DNA from 3 places in the Actinopolymorpha sp. B9G3 genome. Region 2 is predicted to be linked to each of the others. Evidence: riboswitches for the same ligand, from Rfam matches in the RefSeq annotation. Region 2 holds a riboswitch; each other region holds the start of a gene.
What was found. Region 2 has a riboswitch for cobalamin ahead of metE (5-methyltetrahydropteroyltriglutamate--homocysteine S-methyltransferase). Riboswitches for the same ligand answer to the same signal wherever they lie in the genome.

Region 1 (2,254 bases), on a different contig from region 2:
GGCTCCAGGGCCTCCTCCACGGCGACCGCGCCCGTCAGCCCCGCGACGGTGGTGGCGACGTTGATGGACGGCTCGGCCCGGCGGTAGAGGACGTACCGGTCGATGGGGCCGCCGTTCGTTTCCTGGCTGGTAAAGCGGTCGACCAGTGTCCAGAGGTCGTTGACCGGGATCAGCTCGATGTCGTAGCGCTCGGCAAGGTCGGCCAGCCACACCGGGTAGCCGACACCGGGCACGTCGAGATAGATGCCCGGGACGTCGTTGTCGCTCCCGCCCCGGCTCCGGCGCGCCAGCTGGCCCTGAAGAGTTCCGGCCAGGACGCGTTCCTCGGGCCTCAGCGCTCCTTCGCCGATCACGTACAGCCTGGTCGGGCGGACCCCCTTCGGATACAGCGCGTCGGCGGCCTGCTGCGCGCCGGGAGCCAAGAGCGCCGTCCCGGTGGGGGCTGCGGCGGCCGCCGGGCCGGCCTGGGAGACTCCCGTGGCTCCCCACACGGCGGCACCGGCCGCTCCCCATGCCGCCCTGCCGAGTGCCTGTCGTCGGGACATGCCGGGTCGATCGTTCATGGCGGACACAGCCTTCCGTCGCGAGCCGGGGCCCATCGCTGCGTGGTTCAGGATCGCTCGCACCGTACTGAGCCGCCTCCCGGCCGGCCAGGATTCGTCCCTACTCGGACGTGCCGAGCCGGTGCCGGCGAGGCGACCACGCGACCCTTCCGCCTTCCGCAGCGCGACACGCGACACACCGCATCTTGGGTTCCACGGTGTTGTCCGCCCCTACATGTAGCCTCTAGCTCGCTGGTGGTTCCTGCGGCCGTCCAGGCCGTCGGAGCCGCGGCGACACCCCGTCACCGGGGCGTCGCCGTCAAGAGGGAACCCGGTGCGAGTCCGGGACTGCCCCGCAGCGGTGAGCGGGAACGAACGCCATCACCGGTGGTGATTTCCGGTCGTGCTTTCTGCCCCTTGTGGCGAAGGTGCGGCCTCGTGTGGTCGCGAACGCACGGATCCAGCCGGTCAAGCACTGGACATGGACGCATGTCTGGGAAGCGATGGCCAGTAGGAAGCACCTGCCCGCGAGTCCGAAGACCTGCCACCAGTGCGCGTACCTCCCTAGTGCGCGCCGCCCGCCGGCCTCGAGGGAAGAGCCCGGGATGTTCCGCCGTCACGCCGTGCCGCCTTCGTGTGCGCTCGGCAGGCCGGTGTCGCGCATCTTCTTCCCAGGCTCGACGGGCACCGTCGATCGAGCTCGCAAGGAGACAGCGTCCATGTCAGCAACCCATCCGCACACCCAGGTCGTCCGCAGGGACGGCGCGACGTCGCCGTTCGACGCGTCGAAGATCGCGGTCGCACTAACGAAGGCGTTCCTCGCCGTCGAAGGTCCGCAGGCGAGTGACTCGACGAGGGTCCACGAGACCGTCGAGGAGCTGACCCACCAGGTGGTGACCTCGCTCACCCGGCATCCCGACCTCGGCCGGATCTGCCACATCGAGGACATCCAGGACCAGGTGGAGCTCGCCCTCATGCGGGCGGGTGAGCACCGGGTGGCGCGGGCGTACGTGCTCTACCGCGAGGAGCACGCCCGCGCCCGGATCGAACGTGAGCACGCCACTGTCAGCGACGAAGCCGAGAGCCAGGCCGTGCCCGACGTACGGGTGAAGGGACCTGACGGCGAACTGCAGCCGTTGGACCTGGGGCGCCTCACCCACCTCGTCGAGGAGTCCTGCGCGGGTCTCGAGGCGGTGTCGGCGAGCTCGGTCCTGACCGAGGTCCACCGCAACCTCTACGACGGGATCACGCTCGCCGAGTTGGAGCTTGCGCTCGTCATGGCGGCCCGGACGTTCGTCGAGACCGATCCCGCGTACTCCCACGTGAGCGCCCGGCTGCTGCTCGACAAGCTCCGGCGCGAGGCGTTGACGTTCGTCTCCGGCACTCCCGACGAGGCGAACCACGAGGAGATGGCCGCGCGGTACCCCCGCTACTTCCGCGACTACGTGCGCCGCGCGGTCCGGTCGGAGCTGCTGGACCCGGAGCTGGAGCGTTTCGACCTCGACCGGCTGGGAGGGGCGATCCGGCCCGAACGCGACCTGGCGTTCCAGTTCCTGGGGCTGCAGACGCTCTACGACAGGTACCTCATCCGTGGCTATCCAGAAGCAGGGGCGACGGCTGAGGCCGACGGGCAGAGCCAGGGCAGCCGGTTCGAGCTCCCGCAGGCGTTCTTCATGCGGGTGGCCATGGGGCTCTCGCTTCGCGAGGACGAC
Region 2 (2,254 bases):
GTGGGCAGCAACGGCAGGTTCCCCACCGCCTTCTGGGTGGCCGCCCGGGCGGCGAAGTCGCCTCGTGGCGTGCCCTGGCCCAGCGCGGTGATCCGGGCTCGCACCCGCGCGTCAACGGCACCTTGCCGGGCCGTCGCTCGGGCGCGCGTGGCCGCGGAAAGCTCCGACTCGATCGCGGACCGACCCTCCCGCAGCGCGCGGCCCAGCAGGACCACCTCGGCCACCTTCTGCCGGGCAAACGCCAGCCGTTCGCGAAGGTCCGCCGGCAGGCCGTGTTCCAGGTCGAGGTCGAGCGGGACATGCAGCAGCGAGCACGAGGTGCTCACGACCAGCTCGCCGACCGAACCCAGGAGCGAGGCGGCAGTGGCGAGAGCGCCGGAGAGGTCGGTACGCCACACGTTGCGGCCGTCGACCAGGCCGGCGAAGAGCGTCTTCCGCGCGAGTCCCGCGCCGGCGATGCGTTCGACGTCGGCCCGGCTGGTCACGAGGTCCAGCGCAACGCCCTCCACCGGCGTACGACCGAGAGTCTGCAGCGCGTCGCCGATCGCGCCGAAGTACGTGGCCACGGCCAGCTTGGGTCGCCGCTTCGGAGGCAGGCCGCCGAGCCGGTCGTAGGTCGTGCGGACGGCCTGGATCTCCTCGGGTGTCCGGTCGGCGGCGAGCACCGGCTCGTCGAGCTGCACCCAGGTCGCCCCGGCGGCCGCCAGCTCCGCCAGCAGGTCGGCGTACACGTCGAGCAGGCCCGGCAGCAGGTCGAGCGGCCGGAACCCCTTGGGCGCTTCAGTGTCAGGCTTCGCCAGCAGCAGGAAACTGACCGGGCCGAGGAGCACGGGGCGGGTGTCGATCCCGAGCGCCGCCGCCTCGCGGTACTCGGCGACCGGCTTCCGCGCGGCGTCGCGGTCGAGCCGGAACGCCGTCTCCGGGCCGAGCTCCGGCACGAGGTAGTGGTAGTTGGTGTCGAACCACTTGGTCATCTCCAGTGGCGGCACCCCGGCGGTGCCACGGGCCATCGCGAAGTAACGCTCGAGCCCCTCCAGGCCGGCGAACCGCTCCGGGATCGCGCCGACAAGTACCGCCTGGTCGAGCACGTGGTCGTAGAGCGAGAAGGTGTTGGACGGGATGTCGTCGACGCCGGCGTCGCGCAGCGACTCCCACGTCTGCCGGCGGAGTTGGACGGCGGTCTGGTGAAGAGTCTCGGCATCGGATCGGCTCGCCCAGAATGCCTCCGCCGCGCGCTTGAGCTCGCGCCGTGGGCCGATCCGGGGATATCCGAGCACGGTCGTACGTACTGCCATGGAGTCCTTCCCTCGGGAACTCAGATAGCGGACCGCGACGCCGGGGCGGCGCGCGGGCGGTCGGCAGGTCTTCGGACTCGTGGGCGCTCTGCGCTCTGCCTACTGGCCGTCGCTTCCCAGGCGACCGATGATGTCGGCCCAGTGCGTTCGTACGGCGGTCGTTCCCACTCACCGCTGCGGGGCAGTCCCGGAATCCCACCGGGTTCCCTCTTACCTCGCCCGGCCGGTCACGAAGGGTCGTGCCGGTCGAGCGAACCAACCACACCTACGACCATAGCGCCCAGGGCCCACGGACCGTTGCAGCCCGGCTGAAGCACAGGGCGGGCCTCGGCAGCGGCCTTTTCAGAAGGTGATGAGCGGGTCGCCTACCAGGTCGGCGACGAAGTTGACGAAGAAGAAACCGAAGAACAGGACGTTCAACAGCAGGATCACGGTGTGCCAGGGGCGCGGACGTGCGGGCTTCGGCAGTTGCCGGTTGAGATAGATGAGCATGAACGGATAGATCAGGGCGCCGAAGTTCGCCATGTTCGCCGACCACTGGACGAGGCCGACCGGCACCGCCAGGTGGATGACGATGCTGATGATCACGAGCAGCAGGATCATGAACGGGTAGTAGAACTTCCGTGGATCGCCCTCGATCCACGCGCGCAGCCTCGAACTCGTCGCGTGCGAGGCGTCCGTGGTGGTTCGTACCATCGCCTCGAAGATGCCCAGTTGGGTGCTGAAGAGGACGAAGACGCCCATGAGCAAGGCGACGTAGAAGACGAACGTCCCGTACTCGCCGCGAAGGACGTCGGCGACGAACGTCGGAACGGTCTCGGGGGTCGGCCCTTCGCCCCGGATCTCCACCGCGCGCGCCATCAACAGAGTGGGGAGAAGCATGCCGAGCATCGCACCGACGAAGAAGACGCCCCACATGTCGGTGAGCAGCAGGCGGTACCACCGCCGCCACAGGGCAC
Region 3 (2,254 bases), on a different contig from region 2:
GTGGCACGGACCGAGCGCAGGCCACGGTCCGGCTGGCCGCGCAGCCGGCGGGCCGCCCGTGCCCGCGCCGTGTCGGCGACGAGCTGGGGTGCGAACGTCATCGCGACCACGACCGCGACACCCAGCTCGTAGAGCGCTCCAGGCACGTGCGTGAGCAGGCGCTTGGGGTTGGCGAGCGCGTTCGCCGCCCCGACGCAGCCGAGTATCGCGGCGAGCCGCAGTCCGTCGTACACCGCCGATGCCAGCGCCTCCGCGGTGACCTGGCCGCCGATCCGGATGCCGTCGACCCACTCCGGCAGGGGCAGCTCGGGCAGGGTGAAGAGGACCGTCCGGCCGGCGACGGCGGCGCCGAACACCGCCTGGAACACGACGCGGATCACGATGACCGCCAACCCGAGCTTGAGAAACGCCGCATAGGAGTTGGCCCACGGCGCGGTCGATCGCCTGGCCGCCACGACGTAACCCGCAACCGCCAGCAGCAAGGCGAGCAGCAGCGGGTTCGTCGTCCGGCTGGCGGCGGTGGCGAGCCCGAGCGCCCACAGCCACCACGCGCCCGGGTGCAGGTTCCGGGCGAAGGAGGGGCGATGGGCTGCACGCACGGGTCGGCCCGTCAGCCCGCCGAGCCGGCGTCGGCGTTGCGCTGACGCCGGATCATGAACCCACCGACAATCAGCACGACCACGACCGCGACGGCTGCCACCGGCAGGACTGGGAACCCATCCGACTCGGCGTCCGCGCTCGCGGCGGTTTCTGAAGACTCAGCTGGGCTGGAGTCCCCGGCGGGAGCGGCTGCCGCGGGCAGCGCGAGAGAGACGCTCGGCTCGGGCGTGGGGAACTCCGGCACCGAGTCGACGGCGTCGCCGCACCCGGTTGCTGGGAAGTCGTCGATGGCGCAGACCAGCCCTTTCTGCTCGCGTACCTCACCGATGGCGGCGAGCACCTGCGCGGAACTGGCTTTCGCGTCGACCACCGCGCATGCACCGCGGGCGTCCGGTGGCTCCGGCTCGCCCTCGGCCTCGCCGGCGAGGCCGTAGTCGACGACGACGGCGACGCGCTTCTTGCCTGTCTCGGCTGGTGTCGACCCGCAGATCTGATCGAAGTCTCCGGCGGCCCGCGGCAGGCGCGGCGGTGTCTTCTCGCCCGAGACGGCGAGCCGCCATCCCTCCACGGCACCGTCCTTCGGGGTGACGCCGGAAGGGCCGGACTTTGCAAGTGCCCAGGCGTCGTCCTGCCACTGGTAGAAGCCCCAGAAGCGGTACGCATCCGCGTGGGCGGTGCCGGTGCCAGCGGCGAGTACGGCCGCGAGTACAGCGGCACAGAGTACGACGAAGAACGGAACGGCCAGCGTGGCGTACAGCAGGCCGGCGCGACGACGGCGGCGGATCTCGGACCGCATCGATGTCCTCTCACGGTGTTCGGTCACGGTCGATGCGGGAACCGGACCACACACGAGAGATGCCCCCGGCAACGCAGGCGGCGTACGCCTGGAGCCGAGGGCGGGCTCGGGTGTCTGACCCGGGCTCCGCCCGCAGACCTCGACGGGTGGTGTGGAGCCGGCCGCCATGGTCAGGTGCTCCGGCTTGCCGCGGGCACCTGGTGTCGAACCCCTGGATCGAGCCAGTGGATCGAGCGACCTGGCACGCGGCCTACGGTTGCGGGTCAGCGCCGGACTCGGACCGGCTTCCCCTGCTGGTGGTGGCCTTTTCGACCACAACCCCATGGCGGTAGTGCTGGACGGACGGTCTCACGCCCGCACCCGGAAGTCAAAGGAGGGTGGGGGCCTCCACTAGGCTCACCTGCCATGACGTGGACGTGGCGGCTCGAGGACGCCGAGGGCAACCCTGTGGACGCTGGCGAGTTGGCGCGCAGCGAATTCCCTTCGCAGAGCGACGCGGAGAGCTGGGTCGGTGAGTGCTGGCGTGATCTCGTCGCCGTGGGCGTCGACCAGGTGGTGCTGCTCGAGTCGGGGCGCGAGGTCTACGGGCCGATGAGCCTGCATCCCGCCGACTAGCTCGCACCACCTCGCCGGACGCGTCGGTCGCGGCGTCGTTCAGATCGTCTCGCCGGGCTTCACGAGCGGCTTGGGCATGCGGAGCCGGCGGATCTGGGTGGCCCGCATGACGCCGTAGGCGACGGCACCCCGGTGACTCTCGTCCGGGAAGCGTTCGCGCAACTGCCGCTTCAGCCGGCGTCCCATGAAGATCAGGTCGATCGGTACGACGATGATCGCGACCAGCCACAGGTAGGTGGCGAC

Region 1: linked by a shared signal. The riboswitch ahead of ABNF93_RS30070 (ribonucleoside-diphosphate reductase subunit alpha) and the one ahead of metE (5-methyltetrahydropteroyltriglutamate--homocysteine S-methyltransferase) in region 2 are both predicted to bind cobalamin.
Region 3: linked by a shared signal. The riboswitch ahead of ABNF93_RS10995 (SCO2322 family protein) and the one ahead of metE (5-methyltetrahydropteroyltriglutamate--homocysteine S-methyltransferase) in region 2 are both predicted to bind cobalamin.

What each region holds. Positions count from the first base shown of each region.
Region 1 is NZ_JBEEAB010000026.1:74,300-76,553, reverse strand. Features, by position in the region: gene ABNF93_RS30075 (GxGYxYP domain-containing protein) at 1-563, opposite strand, end outside; cobalamin riboswitch at 786-1,105, shown strand; gene ABNF93_RS30070 (ribonucleoside-diphosphate reductase subunit alpha) at 1,196-2,254, shown strand, end outside.
Region 2 is NZ_JBEEAB010000003.1:265,671-267,924, forward strand. Features, by position in the region: gene metE (5-methyltetrahydropteroyltriglutamate--homocysteine S-methyltransferase) at 1-1,295, opposite strand, end outside; cobalamin riboswitch at 1,341-1,570, opposite strand; gene ABNF93_RS07440 (Nramp family divalent metal transporter) at 1,638-2,254, opposite strand, start outside.
Region 3 is NZ_JBEEAB010000005.1:79,932-82,185, forward strand. Features, by position in the region: gene ABNF93_RS10990 (energy-coupling factor transporter transmembrane component T family protein) at 1-599, opposite strand, end outside; gene ABNF93_RS10995 (SCO2322 family protein) at 611-1,396, opposite strand; cobalamin riboswitch at 1,548-1,736, opposite strand; gene ABNF93_RS11000 (hypothetical protein) at 1,802-2,011, shown strand; gene ABNF93_RS11005 (DUF3043 domain-containing protein) at 2,051-2,254, opposite strand, start outside.